2 regions of the Tatumella sp. JGM94 genome follow, and region 2 is predicted to be linked to the other one. Evidence: predicted binding sites of a transcription regulator. Region 2 holds the regulator's gene; the other holds the start of a gene.
The links. Region 2 encodes PhoB, which activates phosphate uptake and scavenging genes when phosphate is short. Its sites were predicted from a motif close to CTGTCATAAAACTGNCNNAT; they were not measured.
Positions count from the first base shown of each region.

Region 1 (8,032 bases), on a different contig from region 2:
AAAATCATCCAGAAAAAAAACTGCCGTAACGGGAAACGGAACCACACCAGCGCAAACGCAGAAATGATCGAAATAGCAATTTTACCGACCGTAATCCCCAGTGCCATGATGATGCTATTCAACAGCATCTGACCGATGGGCGGGCTGTTCGGGCTGACACCCCGGGTCCAAATCGTATCGATGTTTTGCCAGAAATGGCCGCCCGGCAACAGGGATATCGGGGACTGGAACACCTGATGGTTATCCATTGTGGCCGCAACAAAAGCGACATACAGCGGAAACAGAATAGTAAGGATCCCCAGCCATAACATGACGTGACTGAAGATATCTAATCCACGGCGATTTTCTATCATTGATAACGAACCTTACGTTCAATAAAACGGAACTGCACAACCGTCAGCAAAATCACAATGACCATCAGAACGACCGACTGTGCGGCTGATGAGCTGAGATCAAGACCAGTAAAACCTTCACGATAAATTTTATAAATCAGCGTGGTGGTTGACTGTACCGGCCCGCCCTGGGTGGCGGCATCTATCACCGGGAAGGTATCAAAGAAGGCATACACCAGATTGACTACCAGCAAAAAGAAACTGACGGGAGCGATCAGTGGTAACGAAAGATGTATAAAACGCCTGACCGGCCCGGCACCATCCAGCGCAGCCGCTTCGACCAGTGACCGGGGTATCGACTGTAATCCGGCAAAAAAGAACAGGAAGTTGTAACTGATCTGCTGCCATATGGAGGCCAGTACCACCAGGAACATCGCCTGGCCACTGTTTTGCGCATAGTTCCAGTTATAGCCAATACTTTGCAAAAAATGGCTGATAACACCCATCCCCGGGTTAAACAGGAACATCCAGAGTACCGCGGCAATCGCCGGAGCAACCGCATAAGGAAGCAGCAACAGGGTCTGATAGAACTTTTTCAGCCGCAGTACATGGTCGACCAGTGCCGCCAGAAATAACGAAATCAACAACCCGATACCCGCCACCAGAAAGCTGAAAACCAGGGTGGTTTTAAAGGAGTCCAGATAGTAAGGATCCCGGAATAGCTGAGTAAAATTCTCCAGCCCGACAAAATGTGCCGAAAAACCAAACGGGTCGAGGTTTAGTACCGAATACCACAAGGCTTCGGCGGCAGGCCAGATAAAGAAAATAACCGTAATCACAATCTGGGGCAGCAGCAGCAGATAAGGCAGTGTACGGTGACGAAAAACGGGACGAGAAGATGACATAAAACCCTGACCTCAGGCGGTAGACCTCCGGGCCGCGACTGTCAGTTATACTGGAGTAATCTCTGACAGACGCGGCTTTTTCCGCAGGTAATTTGACTAATTAACCTGCTGCTGGAAGCGACGAAGTAACTGATTACCACGTGTAACGGCATTATCCAGTGCTGCTTTCGGGGTTTCTTTCCCGGTCCAGACACTTTCCAGTTCTTCATCCACCACGGTACGGATCTGTGGCATATTGCCCAGACGCAGACCTTTAGTAAAGGCGAGCGGCGGCTTGTTCAGCATTTGTTTCATGGCGATATCAGCACCGGGGTTCTTCTGGTAGAAGCCCTGCTGGCGACTAAGATCATAGGCTGCCGTTGTTGCCGGCAGGTAACCGGTTTTCTGATGCCATTCGGCAGCAATTTCCGGCTGTGCAAGGTATTTCAGAAACTCAGCGACCCCTTTATAAGTTGCATCATTCTGACCACGCATCACCCACAGACTGGCTCCGCCAATCATGGCATTCTGCGGTGCGTTCTTCACTGTTTCATCGTATGGCATCATCCCGACACCAAAATTAAATTTGGCATACTGCCGGATATCTGCCAGAGAGGCGGACGAGGCGGTTGTCATTCCGCAGTCACCACTGTAGAACTTAGCAGTCGACTCATCTTTCCGCCCAAAGTAGGTAAAGGTACCTGCCTTGTTCATGCGTTCCAGCATCTCAATATGGCGAATCTGCTCAGGGCCATTAAACACCAGTTTGGCGTCTGTGCCATCAAACCCGTTATTCTCAGAAGCAAACGGCAGACCATGCCATGCACTGAATTCTTCGAGCTGAATCCAGCCTTGCCAGCCACTGGCATAACCGCAGCTCATCCCTGACTTACGCAGTGCAGCAGCATCCGCTTCAAGTTCCTGCCAGGTTTTTGGTGGCTGATCAGGATTCAGGCCGGCTTTTTTGAACGCATCCTTGTTGTAATACAGTACCGGTGTCGAGCTGTTAAAAGGCTCAGACAGCATATGACCGGTTTTTGCGTCACTGTAATAACCAACGATCGTCGGTACAAACTGCTGCTCATCAAAAGGCACACCGGCATCTTTAAAGACCTGATAGACCGGTTTAATCGCATGCGATGCCATCATGGTAGCCGTACCCACTTCATACACCTGTAATATTGCAGGTGCATCACCGCTGCGAACAGCAGCAATACCGGCCGCAAGGCTCTGTTCGTAGTTACCTTTGTACACCGGTACAATTTTATATTCCGGGTGTGTCTGGTTAAAACGCTGGGCCAGCGAATCAACTTCGGTACCCAGCCCGCCTTCCATGGAATGCCAGAAAGGTATTTCGGTCACAGCGAAAGCATTTCCGCTCAACCCTAATGCCAGCATTACACATGCGGCATGACGACGAAATTTAAGAACTGACATAGTTTTATCCTGTGGCATGATCGTGCGCTATGGGAAGTTCGCGAGGTAAAATGACACGGAAAAATGACAGAAAAATTAATATAAGATGACAGAGATATGACCGGGTAATGACAGATATCAGGAAAAGATCATAGTATCTTCGCCCGGATGCCTTTCCCCGGCCTGCCAACAGAACCGGATATCACCATGAGACTGACCATAGAACGACTGTCCGATCCCTCAGCACAGGACCTGGCTGACCTGAAGAAAATATGGCCGGAGACCCCGGCAGAACAGTACCTGAACAGCACGGATCACCCGGAATGGTATGTTGCCCGTTTTAATCAGCGGCTGCTGGCAGGGCTTGAATTACAGGTGCAACACCAGACCGGGAATATCCGGCAGTTCATGGTAAGGGAAGCCACCCGCAGACGCGGTGTCGGATATTTTTTGCTGGAAGAAACCCTGCGGATGAATCCGGCGATCAGCCACTGGGAAATCAGCACGGCAGGGTTCCCGTTTTCTGACGCGGCCTGCCTTTTTTTACAATACTGTGGTTTTCAGCCACAGCACCCGCAGTGCTGGTCTAAAACCCGTTGAATAACAGGCATAAAAAAGGGTGGCCATGGGCCACCCTGCTGTGACTGCACTGTCGTCTTATCATGCTTCGATAGCAACACGCAGTTTTTTCATCGCATTTTTTTCCAGCTGACGAACACGCTCAGCGGAAACACCGTACTTATCGGCCAGCTCCTGCAATGTGGTTTTGTTGTCATCATCCAGCCAGCGGGCGCGAATAATATGCTGGCTGCGTTCGTCGAGCCCCTGCATAGCATCACTGAGTTTGTCGGCTGCGTGTGATTCCCAGTTATCTTCTTCGATACCATCAGCAAAATCAGACGTTTTGTCCTGCAGATAAAACACCGGTGCTGCAGACTTACCCTCGGCATTTTCATCGTCCGGAGTCGGATCGAAAGTCATATCCTGAGCCGCCATCCGCGATTCCATCTCACGTACGTCTTTACTGCTGACACCCAGCTCGCGCGCCACCATTTCAACTTCATCCTGGTTAAACCAGCCAAGCCGCTGTTTGGTTTTACGCAGATTAAAGAATAACTTCCGCTGTGCTTTGGTGGTTGCTACTTTCACGATCCGCCAGTTACGCAGTACATATTCGTGAATTTCAGCTTTGATCCAGTGCACCGCGAACGAGACCAGACGCACACCCACTTCGGGGTTAAAACGGCGTACCGCCTTCATCAGACCGATATTACCTTCCTGAACAAGGTCAGCCTGAGGTAAACCATAACCTGCATAATTACGAGCGATATGAACCACAAAGCGCAAATGTGACAGGATCAGCTTTTTGGCTGCATCCAGATCGCCTTGGTAATGCAGCCGTTCAGCCAGCATTTTTTCCTCATCGGCTGTCAGCATCGGGCAGCCATTAGCCGCCCGGATATATGCATCAAGATTACCCAGAGGAGCAATAGCCAGAGCTTGCATTTCTTTGGTCATTCAAACCCTCTCAGAATTCATAAAAAATATTGCCTGATCCTTACAACCAGCACCTCTATTATGTCAGCCGTGTCAAAAGATCGAAAGCAATGCGTGCTATTAATCATTAAGACACAAAAGTTATCCACAGGTTCATTTTTACCTGTGAATATTTTGACAAGGCCCGGAGTACTGCGGGGAAAGCTCCTCTGCTCCCCGACCTTTGGCAACAGAGGAAAAGTATAGCAAAAAAATATTTCCCCTGATTACTGCGGTGTAAAACGGCGTAAATGTTGTGCCGTCGCCAGCCAGGCGGCTATCCAGCCCACCATCGCCGAAACCAGTAATAGCAGTAACGCTTCATCCCATGAGAAACCCGTAAGTGTAAAAGAAGTACTGAACACACTGGCGACATGGGAGACCACCGACTCCAGCCGGAAGACCAGAACCTCTGATAAAATCAGCGAGACAAAAGCGCCGGATAATCCAAGCATCGCACCGCCGTAAACAAAGGGGCGCAGAATAAAGCCATCCGTTGCACCGATCAGTTTCTGTACATTAATCGTATCGCGGCGGGCAAAAATACTCAGCCGGACACTGTTACCAATCACCAGGAAGACGGCCACCACCATCAGCAGCCCGATCATTAAAGCCACCTGACCGACAAGTCCGGTCAGAGCTGAAAGCCGGGCAAACCAGCTGTCATCCATCCGGACCTCATCAATACCACTCACTTTTGCTACCCGATCACGCAGGGTATTCATGGTCTCTGAATTCTGGAAATTCAGTGCCGGCGTGATAATCGCCACCGCTGGCAGAGGATTCTGCTCAAGCATATCCATCGCACCGCCAAATCCGGACCAGTTACGGAATTCATTCAGTGCTTCTTCTCGGCTGAGATAATCCACATGCTGCACGCCGTCTGTCTGTTTCAGCTGGTTAATCACATTCTGTGCTGCGTCATCATCCAGTGTTTTCGACAGATAGACCGTCAGCTGAGGTGCCGGATACCATTCGGTCGCAGCCTGATCGACGTTTTTCCAGACGATATAACAGACACTGGGCAGTGTCAGTGAAATAGCGATAACGGTTACCGTCAGTAAGGTCGCTAACGGCTGACGCAGCATATCGGCAAGCATTCCGCGCCAGGCATAATGCCATTGCTCCTGCCACCCGCCGCGCAGTGCTTTCTCTTTAGATACCCGTTTTGGCTTTGGCTTAGACCTTGGTCTGGCCGCTGCCGCAGGCGACTTTTTAACCCGCCGGTTAACCTGATTTCCCTTACCGAACTTCATGCCACTCCCCCATGTAAACGTCCCTGACTGAGGGTCATCACACGATAATTTCTACGGGAAATAAGAGACATATCATGAGTTGCCATCAATACAGTGACACCAACGCGGTTAAATTCTTCAAATAAACGCAGGATATCTTCAGATAAGGCGTGATCAAGATTACCGGTCGGTTCGTCCGCCAGTAATAATGCCGGTTTATTCACCACTGCTCTGGCGATACCAACACGTTGCTGCTCACCCCCGGAAAGTTGTATCGGAAAACTTTTCGCTTTATCGAGAAGGCCGACCTTATCCAGTGCGGCAGACACCCGGCGGCGGATATCTTCGCCACTGGCGCCGGAAATAATTAACGGGATGGCGATATTATCGTAGACCGTTCTGTCCATCAGCAAATGATGATCCTGAAAGATCATCCCGATTTGCCGGCGCAGGAACGGGATCTCGCTATTACGCAAACGCGTTATATTATGGCCGCTAAACCAGATTTGTCCGGCACTGGGACGTTCAATTCCGCAGATCAATTTGAGCAATGTACTTTTACCTGCTCCCGAATGACCTGTCAGAAACGCCATTTCTCCCTGACGCAGATGAAAATCCACACCCTGAAGCGCCTGGCGTCCCCCCAGATAAGCTTTACTGACCTCTTCAAAGCGAATCATCCAAATTAGTCCTCTCGGGCAAACAATGCCTCTATAAAATCGCCGGCCTTAAATGGCCGTAAATCATCAATGCCTTCACCGACACCAATGTACCGGATAGGAATATTGAACTGGTCAGCCACGGAGAAAATCACCCCGCCTTTAGCTGTACCATCCAGTTTAGTCAGTGTAATACCGCTCAGGCCAACGGCTTCATTGAATAATTTCGCCTGACTGATCGCATTCTGCCCGGTGCTGGCGTCCAGGGTCAGCATCACCTCATGGGGAGCGCTGTCATCCAGTTTGCTCATCACACGGGTGATTTTCTTCAGTTCTTCCATCAGGTGAGATTTATTCTGCAGACGCCCTGCGGTATCGGCGATCAGCACATCAATCCCGCGGGATTTAGCCGCCTGAATTGCATCGAAAATCACCGATGCTGAATCCGCGCCCGTGTGCTGGGCAACCACCGGAATATTGTTGCGTTTGCCCCAGACTTCCAGCTGTTCCACCGCAGCGGCACGGAAGGTATCTCCGGCGGCCAGCATGACCGATTTCCCCTGAGACTGAAACTGGCGTGCCAGCTTACCGATGGTCGTGGTTTTACCCACACCATTCACACCGACCATCAGGATAACAAAAGGTGTTTTTCCTTCAATATCCAGCGGTTGTTCAACTTTATCCAGAATGGAGGACATTTCGTCTTTTAACAGACCATAAAGCGCCTCCGCATCCCGTAACTGTTTCCGGCTGGCATGTTCTGTCAGACTGCCAATAATCTTACGGGTCGTTTCAACCCCGACATCGGCGATAAGTAGTTGTTCTTCAAGCTCTTCAAACAGATCATCATCGATTTTTTTACCGCGAAATAAACCGATAAAACCGGAGCCAAGATTCTGTCGTGTTTTCACCAGGCTGCGTTTTAAACGGGCAAAAAAACCTTCCCGTGTCGGACGTTCCTGCTCGGTAACTCTCGCTGATTCAGGGGCATCAACAACCTGCGCTTCCGGACTATTCTGAGACACGGAGGGAACGTTTTCGCTTTGCGTCGCGATCGTTGCCGGTATCTCCTGACGGCTTTCGACGACAGCCGCTGAGGATTCAGACAGGCTGTTACTGTCCTGAGCGGCGTGCTCCGGGACCGGAGCCGCAACAGGCATCTGCTGTTCAGCCACTTTCGCCGCCAGTAGCTGCTCCGTATCCGTGTCAGGTGCCGTAACGCCGGACATCACCCCGGGTTCCTGTATCAGGGTCACAGGTTCAGGCACGTCAGCCGTCACCGGCTGTTCTGTCTCCGGTGAAGCAACGTCAACCGGCTGGTCAGGGACTGCCGGTGGCCGTTGCGACTCAGCCTCTGTAATCTCAGCAGCCATATCTGCCGCCGCAGGTAGCTCTGAGGTTTCTTCTGTCACTACAGGAACATCTGTACTGCCGGCCGCAGGGGTTTCCGTATCAGATGCGGGATCCTGCGCAGGGCCAGCGTCCGGGGTTTCTTTTTGTTCTGCGGGTTGTTTTTCCGGTTCTGCGGTATCTTCATCGCGACCAAAACCCAGCCAGGAGAAAAAGCCCCGTTTTTTTTCTTTTGCCATTATCTAACGACACTCCTTTAGGCCCGAATCAGAGAACCGCGTCAGGTTCTGCCAGAAAAAATTCGGAACATAGATGTTAATTTATCAAATCCCTGCCGCGATCAGGCACCCGCAGAGATCGTGAAAGCATAGTCAGATAGTCTATCATTTTCCTGGCATTGCATTACAGCACCCTTTTTTACCGTTTCTTATCACGCCGCTGCCCGTTAAACTAAGCAACAAATTATGAAGAGTTGTGATTGAAATGAAGAAACATTCCCGGGCACCGGCAGGTGCCGGACAAATACGAATTATTGGCGGACAATGGCGAGGCCGGAAACTTCCGGTCCCGGAAAGTGCCGGGCTGCGGCCAACCACTGACCGGGTACGGGAAACCCTGTT
Region 1 is NZ_JAERJN010000004.1:63,390-71,421, forward strand. It holds gene ugpE (sn-glycerol-3-phosphate ABC transporter permease UgpE) at 1-353, opposite strand, end outside; gene ugpA (sn-glycerol-3-phosphate ABC transporter permease UgpA) at 350-1,237, opposite strand; gene ugpB (sn-glycerol-3-phosphate ABC transporter substrate-binding protein UgpB) at 1,334-2,653, opposite strand; gene panM (aspartate 1-decarboxylase autocleavage activator PanM) at 2,840-3,232, shown strand; gene rpoH (RNA polymerase sigma factor RpoH) at 3,293-4,150, opposite strand; gene ftsX (permease-like cell division protein FtsX) at 4,396-5,424, opposite strand; gene ftsE (cell division ATP-binding protein FtsE) at 5,421-6,083, opposite strand; gene ftsY (signal recognition particle-docking protein FtsY) at 6,089-7,651, opposite strand; gene rsmD (16S rRNA (guanine(966)-N(2))-methyltransferase) at 7,896-8,032, shown strand, end outside.
Region 1: a site for PhoB is predicted at 2,748-2,767, ahead of ugpB (sn-glycerol-3-phosphate ABC transporter substrate-binding protein UgpB). Genes of this name have one in related genera too.

Region 2 (8,032 bases):
CCTGGCTGATACGCTGGCTGTCTTGCTGTAATTGCAGTTCACTCTGTTGCAGCAATGTCTGCTGTTCAGTGATCTGCCGGCGGGTCTCTTCATCCAGCAAGACGACGCCGGAGACCCCGGCCTGCAGGGTATCAAGTTGCTGTCGCAGCTGTTTATGTTTTTCAAATACCGTCTGAGATATCTGTCCGTAAATTTCGGTGCCGGTCAGCTCTTCAAGCAACTCGGCTCTGTCTGCTGAAGGGGCATTCAGGAAGGCGGCAAACTGCCCCTGGGATAACATCATTGAGCGGGTAAAACGCTGAAAGTTCAGTCCGGACAGTTGCTCCGTCAGCCGCAATTTGTCCTGAATTTTATCAGCAACAATGACGTTATCGCTGCAACGGGCCAGTTCGACACGCGGTGGCTGCAGCTTACCGTTATGCTGTCCGCGGGCACGGTTCTGGCTCCAGAAGGCTCGCCAGGCTTCACCTTTAATTTCGAATTCGACTTCCGCCAGACATTCACTGGTACCCCGTGTCATCAGCTCGTTTTGTGCCGGGGTAATACTGCCGAGGCGCGGGGTCTGGTGATATAACGCCAGACAAATGGCATCCAGCAGGGTGGTTTTACCCGCCCCCGTATCACCGGTAATGGCAAACAGTCCGTTACCGGCGAAGGGCGGCTGCCGGAAATCGATAGTCCACTCGCCACGCAGAGCATTGAGGTTTTTAAAACGCAGAGTCAGTATTTTCATCAGCAGTCCGGCTCCTGTCCGGTATGTTGCAGCTGTTCCAGTGTCTGACGGTAGAGGGTCATCAGCCGCAATTGATCCTGCTGCGACAATTGTTCCTCTGCCGCCAGGCGGCGCTGAAATACCTCTTCGGGGGTCAGTTCATTCAGGGTTTCATTATTTATCCGGCGGATCCCGGCAACGGAACGGTCGCGACTGCGCCGGAGTAACAGCACTTCTGCCGGCAGCCCGTCGGTGATAGCTTCAATACGCTGTTGCAGGTCACTCAGGTATTCCTGCTGTGTCACTTCAATATCCAGCCACACTGGCCGGCCATTACTGTCAGCGGTTAACGTGTGCAGCTGCCGTTCTATCTCTTCCAGTGAACCTTTCACTGTTTTCATCTGCTGAAAGCACGGGATCGGCAGGGGGGTGACCGTTAATGGCTGACCCTCGCCGCATTCCACCAGGCAAACACTTTTTTCATCAGCCGGTTCATCAAAGCTCAGGGCTATCGGCGAACCACTGTAGCGAATATGAGCCTGACCAGCGACCTGTTGAGGGCGATGAATATGCCCCAGGGCGATATAATCGGCCGGCGGAAAGGCCGATGCGGGGAAAGCATCCAGGGTACCGATATAGATATCCCGTACCGAATCACTGCTGCTGGTGCCCAGCGCTGTCAGGTGGCCGGTGGCAATAATAGGTAATGCTGGCAGGCCCAGAGAGGTACGTAGATCCAGGGCCGCCCGGTAGCATTGCTGATAATGATCAGTTATGGCCTGCAACAGATTTTGCTGTTTCTGGTGACTGTCCAGCCCTGCCTGACTGAGCTGGATATCCCGTGGCCGTAAATAAGGGATTGCACACAGGATAGCTGCAGGCTGTTGCCGGGCATTTTTAAGAATAACCAGCTGCTGATCAACCTCTTTTCCGGCGCTGGCGATGACCCGGGTATTCAGGCAGGCCAGCAGTTCCCTTGACTCATTGAGCATAGCGACCGAATCATGATTCCCGGCCAGAATCACCAGCTGGCAGCCGGTTTGCTGCAAAGCCACCACAAAATGGTTATATAGCTCACGTGCATAACTGGGCGGGGAGCCGGTATCGAAAATATCTCCGGCAACAATCAGTGCGTCCACCTGATGCTGAGTAATTTGCTGTAATAACCAGTCAAGAAAAGACTGATGCTCAAAAGCCCGGCTACGGGTATAAAAAAACTGGCCCAGATGCCAGTCAGAGGTATGGATAATCTTCATAATACTCCCGGTTTCACCCTGCTGACGGCAGTATACCCTGTTGTCAGTCGCGAGATAAAAAAAGCGTTACCCTGGCCAGTGGCCGGGCCGGAAACGGCAGATAACCAGGGTAATTGTATTATCTCGCTAAACTAATAAAGACAGTAATAGTTAATGTTTATTATCAGTCAGTCGGAAAATAAGCTGGCATTTATTCATAAAACTGTCATAAAACTGTCTCATAATGAGGCCGCAACTTCGGAAATGCCCGGAGATATCCGCTGGAGAAACAATGGCTAAACGCATTCTGGTCGTAGAAGATGAAGCTCCTATCCGCGAAATGTTATGTTTCGTGCTGGAGCAGAATGATTATCATCCTGTCGAAGCTGAAGATTATGACAGTGCAGTTAAAAAACTGATTGAACCCTGGCCGGATTTAATTCTGCTGGACTGGATGTTGCCGGGAGGCAGCGGAATTCAGCTTATCCGCTACCTGAAAAAAGAGGCCATGACCCGCGATATTCCGGTGGTAATGCTGACAGCGAAAGGAGAAGAGGAAGACCGGGTGCGCGGGCTGGATGCCGGCGCTGATGATTATATGACTAAGCCATTTTCCCCGAAAGAATTGATCGCCAGAATCAAAGCCGTTATCCGGCGTATTTCACCGATGGCCGATGATGAGTTAATTAATATCCGGGGGCTGACACTCGATCCGACATCTCACCGGGTTATGTCCGGCGAAACTCCGGTAGAAATGGGGCCGACGGAGTATAAATTACTGCACTTTTTTATGACCCATGCGGAACGGGTATATAGCAGGGAGCAGCTGCTTAACCATGTGTGGGGAACCAACGTGTATGTGGAAGACCGGACAGTTGATGTCCATATCCGGCGACTGCGTAAAGCCCTCGAAGTGACCGGCCATGAGCGTATGGTACAGACAGTCCGTGGGACAGGATACCGGTTCTCTGCCCGTTACTGAATGGAGTGTGACTCGTGCTGGACAAACTTTCGTGGCGCACTCTGATCCTTGAGTTTTTGCTGGCCTGTGTGGCGGGTGCAGTTGCCGGCCTGCTGACAGGGCAACTGGCCTGGGGCCTGCTACTGGCGGTGGTAATATTACTTTTCTGGCATTTTTTCCAGCTGATGCGGCTGTCTCACTGGCTGTGGGTTGACAGAACCCTGACTCCGCCGACCGGGAAAGGCAGCTGGGAACCATTGTTCCATGGCCTTTATCTGATGCAGGCGCGTAACCGGCGGCGGCGCAGTGAACTGAGAAATCTGATCAAACGTTTTCGCAGTGGTGCTGAATCTCTGCCAGATGCACTGGTGATGACCACCGAAGAGGGTAATATTTTCTGGTGTAACGGGCTGGCGCAGCAACATCTCGGCCTGCGCTGGCCGGAAGACAATGGCCAGAACATTCTTAACCTGTTGCGTTACCCTGAATTTTCGCGTTATCTGCAGACCAAAGCCTTTGATATGCCCTTCACCCAGCAGCTGAACAACGGTCACCATATGGAGTTCAGAATTATGCCTTATAGTGAAGGACAGTGGCTGATCAGTGCCCGCGATATGACCCAGATGCGTCAGCTGGAGAATATGCGGCGTCACTTTTTTGCTAATGTCAGCCACGAGCTGCGTACCCCGCTGACGGTCATCCAGGGCTATCTGGAAATGATGGAAGATAAGCAACTGAACGAACAGATGTACCATAAAGCAGTCGTTACTATGCAGGAACAGTCACGGCGTATGGAAGGCCTGGTCAGGCAGTTAATGACCCTGACAAAAATAGAAGCAGCGCCGGTACTGAATATGAAAGAGGTGATTGATGTCCCTGCCATGTTGCATATGCTGCAGCAGGAAGCGGAGACACTGAGTCATGGCCGGCAGCGGGTACATTTTTCTATTGATGAAAGCCTGAAAGTATTTGGCAATGATGAACAGCTGCGCAGCGCCATATCGAATCTGATCTATAACGCTATCAGCCATACTCCCGAAAATACCGGTATTGAAATTATCTGGAAGCGCAGTACCGGCGGGGCGGTTTTTTCCGTCTCCGATAATGGTCCGGGCATCCCGGCAGAGCATATCCCCCGGCTGACAGAGCGTTTTTACCGGGTGGATAAAGCACGGTCGCGTAATACCGGCGGCAGCGGACTGGGGCTGGCAATAGTCAAACATGCGCTGGGTCATCACGGCACACGGTTATCAATTACCAGTGACCCCGGCCGTTGTACCTGTTTTAGTTTCTCCCTGCCTGCCCGGTTAGTTGTTAACGCGGACAGTATGGCCACTGACAGTTGACATTGACGACATGCCACTGAGGTGGCATGTTTTACGCGGTTTCCCGGACAAACCGACCGACTTTATCGTGGTATTTTGTATGAGCCTGCCAGCACGGGTACCAGTACACCGACGCCCGCGGATGAAAAATATTCAGGGGTGATGAGTTTTATTCAATTGATGACGGTACCTTGCCATGGGATTCTGAACTTAATATAGCCATCCAGATGGCTTTTTTAGGGTAACTTTCCGCCAATTGCCGGAACCAGGAGAATAATTATGCAAAGAGATCACGCCCCTTTTCGTGCCGATATTGCAGGCAGCTTTTTGCGCCCTGAGTCGATAAAACAGGCACGGGCACAATTTTCAGCAGGAACCCTGGATGCCGAAGCATTACGTCAGGCAGAAGATGCCGCGATCCTTGAAGTGGTACAGAAGCAGCAGGCTGCCGGATTACAGGTCGTAACCGACGGTGAGTTTCGCCGGGCCTGGTGGCATTTTGATTTCTTTGAAGGACTGGAAGGCGTCGAAGCCTTTGAAGCCGACCAGGGTATTCAGTTTAACGGGGTGGAAACCAAAGCCCGCGGGGTACGTGTGACGGGTAAACTGGGCTTTAAACAGCATCCGATGCTGGAGGATTTCCGATACCTGCAAAGTATTGCCGGTGACTCCGTTGCTAAAATGACTATTCCCAGTCCGAGTGTGTTGCACTTTCGTGGCGGCCGTCGCTATATCGATGAACAGGTGTATCCTGATTTAACAGAATATTTTGATGATTTAGCCACCACCTGGCGGGATGCTATCCGCGCCTTTTATGATGCCGGCTGCCGTTATCTGCAGCTTGATGATACGGTCTGGGCTTACCTCTGTTCGGAAGAACAGAAAGCACAGGTCCGTGCCCGCGGTGAGGATCCGGAGCTGCTGGCGGCGACCTATGCCGGTGTACTGAATAAAGCGCTGATCGGTAAACCTTATGATTTGACCGTTGCGTTGCATATCTGCCGGGGTAACTTTCGTTCGACCTGGATCTCTGAAGGCGGGTATGAACCTGTGGCAGAGGTTTTATTCGGTCAGGTGAATGTTGATGCTTTTTTCCTGGAATATGATAACCAGCGTTCCGGAGGCTTTGAACCACTAAGGTTTATTAAACCCGGTCATCAGCAGGCAGTGTTAGGCCTGATTACCACTAAAAATGGCACACCGGAAGATCCCCGGCAAGTGAAAGCCCGTATAGCAGAAGCGGCCCGCTATCTCAGTCTCGATCAGATTTGTCTCAGCCCGCAATGCGGATTTGCCTCCACTGAAGAAGGCAATACTCTGACAGAAGACGAACAATGGCAAAAAGTCCGTAGTGTGGTAAAGATTGCCGGCGAAGTCTGGTGATCTTACCGCAATATAATGCACAAAAGGCGCAACTGCGGCGCCTTTTGTGTATCAGCCATAGAATAAATGCATATATTTGTCGGAAAGAGAACAAATAATAAACATATCATCGTCCTGAACCTGCGGGTAATCCCGTCATATTCACTGCTTTTCATTTTATATATGACATATCCTACTAGTTTACTGATCTGATATTGCCTTTCTTCCCTATAAAAGTTTTACTTATGGGCGTTGTCATTCACTTCCGGTGAAAAAAAATAATCCTAATTTCACCCGTTACCGGTGATTTGCGCCCTCACGGGGCTGAGAGCTGTGGTGAACTGCTGTTCACGGAATAATGATGATCAAACCCAACTTCCAGGTATTTTCAGCACATGATGTGCAGAGTAATTTATGACTAAAAGTTTAACTTCTAAAGATATCCTTGCGCTGGGCTTTATGACATTTGCCCTGTTTGTCGGCGCAGGTAATATTATTTTCCCGCCTATGGTGGGTATTCAGGCCGGAGAACATGTCTGGACCGCAGCGATTGGTTTTCTGATTACCGCAGTAGGGCTCCCGGTACTGACCGTGGTTGCTCTCGCCAGAGTCGGTGGCGGGATTGATGCTCTGAGTTCACCGATCGGTAAGGCTGCCGGACTGGTACTGGCGACCGTATGTTATCTGGCCGTGGGGCCGCTATTTGCGACACCACGTACTGCGACTGTGTCCTTCGAAATCGGTATTGCTCCGCTGGCCGGTGACGGGGCGCTTCCGCTGCTGATTTACAGCCTGATCTATTTCGCGCTGGTGATTCTGATTTCTCTCTATCCCGGAAAACTGCTCGATACCGTCGGTCATTTTCTTGCTCCTCTGAAAATTATTGCTCTGGCAGTTTTAGGTATTGCGGCGATTCTCTGGCCGGCTGGCGGAGAAATTTCGGCAGTGGAAAGCTATCAGCAGGGTGCATTTTCTAACGGGTTCGTTAATGGTTACCTGACCATGGACACACTGGGCGCGCTGGTATTTGGTATCGTTATTGTTAATGCCGCCCGTTCACGTGGTGTTGAAGACAAAGGACTGCTGACCCGTTATACGGTACTGGCGGGTGTTATTGCCGGAATCGGTCTGACGCTGGTCTATCTGTGCCTGTTTAAACTGGGTTCAGGCAGCGGGCATCTGGTGGCACAGAATGCGAATGGCGCTGCTATTCTGCATGCTTATGTACAGCAGACTTTTGGTGGCGCTGGCAGTCTGTTCCTTGGCGCTCTGATTTTTGTTGCCTGTATGGTTACTGCGGTCGGTCTGACCTGTGCCTGTGCTGAATTCTTCGCCCGGTTATTGCCATTATCCTATCGTGCGCTGGTTTTTATCCTGGGACTGTTCTCTATGCTGGTTTCCAACCTCGGACTCAGTCACCTGATCCAGTTATCTATTCCGGTACTGACGGCGATTTATCCGCCATGTATCGTGCTGGTACTGCTGAGCTTTACCCTGCGCTGGTGGAATAACAGCAGCCGGATTATTGCACCGGCAATGACGGTCAGTCTGGTGTTTGGTATGATTGATGCGCTGAAAGGCAGTCAGTTTAAAGACTTACTGCCGGGATTCTGTCAGAATCTGCCGTTAGCCGATCAGGGATTATCCTGGCTGCCACCGACAGTGGTAATTGTGTTGCTCTGTGCGATTATTGACCGAATGAAAGGAAGCCGGCAGGCAGAAGTTCGCCAGTAACCACAGAAATTAACGAGTAAACCACGGGCCTGCCCGTGGTTTTTCTTTTTACAGGTACGGGTTGTTATGCAAAATAAAAATAAGCTCAGCCGCGGGCTGACCACCAGACACATTCGTTTTATGGCGTTAGGCTCGGCCATCGGAACCGGATTATTTTATGGCTCAGCGGATGCGATCAGAATGGCGGGGCCGAGTGTCTTGCTGGCCTATGTGATTGGCGGCGCGGTGGCCTATCTTATTATGCGGGCACTGGGTGAAATGTCGGTGAATAATCCGAACGCCGGTTCTTTCTCCCGCTATGCCCGTGATTATCTTGGCCCTATGGCCGGGTATATCACTGGCTGGACCTATTGTTTTGAAATCCTGATTGTCGCGATAGCCGATGTCACCGCATTCGGGGTGTATATGGGCGTATGGTTCCCTGAGGTACCGCACTGGATTTGGGTACTGAGTGTGGTGCTGATTATCGGGGCGATTAATATTATGAGCGTGAAGGTGTTCGGCGAAGTCGAATTCTGGTTCTCGTTTTTTAAAGTCGCCACCATTATTATCATGATCCTTGCCGGTCTCGGCATGATTATCTGGGGGATTGGTAACGGCGGACAGCCGACCGGTATCAGTAACCTGTGGAGCCATGGCGGATTTTTTGCCCACGGCGTTACCGGTATGCTGCTGTCATTGCAGATGGTGATGTTTGCCTACG
Region 2 is NZ_JAERJN010000005.1:42,459-50,490, forward strand. It holds gene JK216_RS05095 (AAA family ATPase) at 1-733, opposite strand, end outside; gene sbcD (exonuclease subunit SbcD) at 733-1,968, opposite strand; gene phoB (phosphate response regulator transcription factor PhoB) at 2,240-2,929, shown strand; gene phoR (phosphate regulon sensor histidine kinase PhoR) at 2,944-4,254, shown strand; gene JK216_RS05115 (cobalamin-independent methionine synthase II family protein) at 4,513-5,616, shown strand; gene brnQ (branched-chain amino acid transport system II carrier protein) at 6,010-7,329, shown strand; gene proY (proline-specific permease ProY) at 7,396-8,032, shown strand, end outside.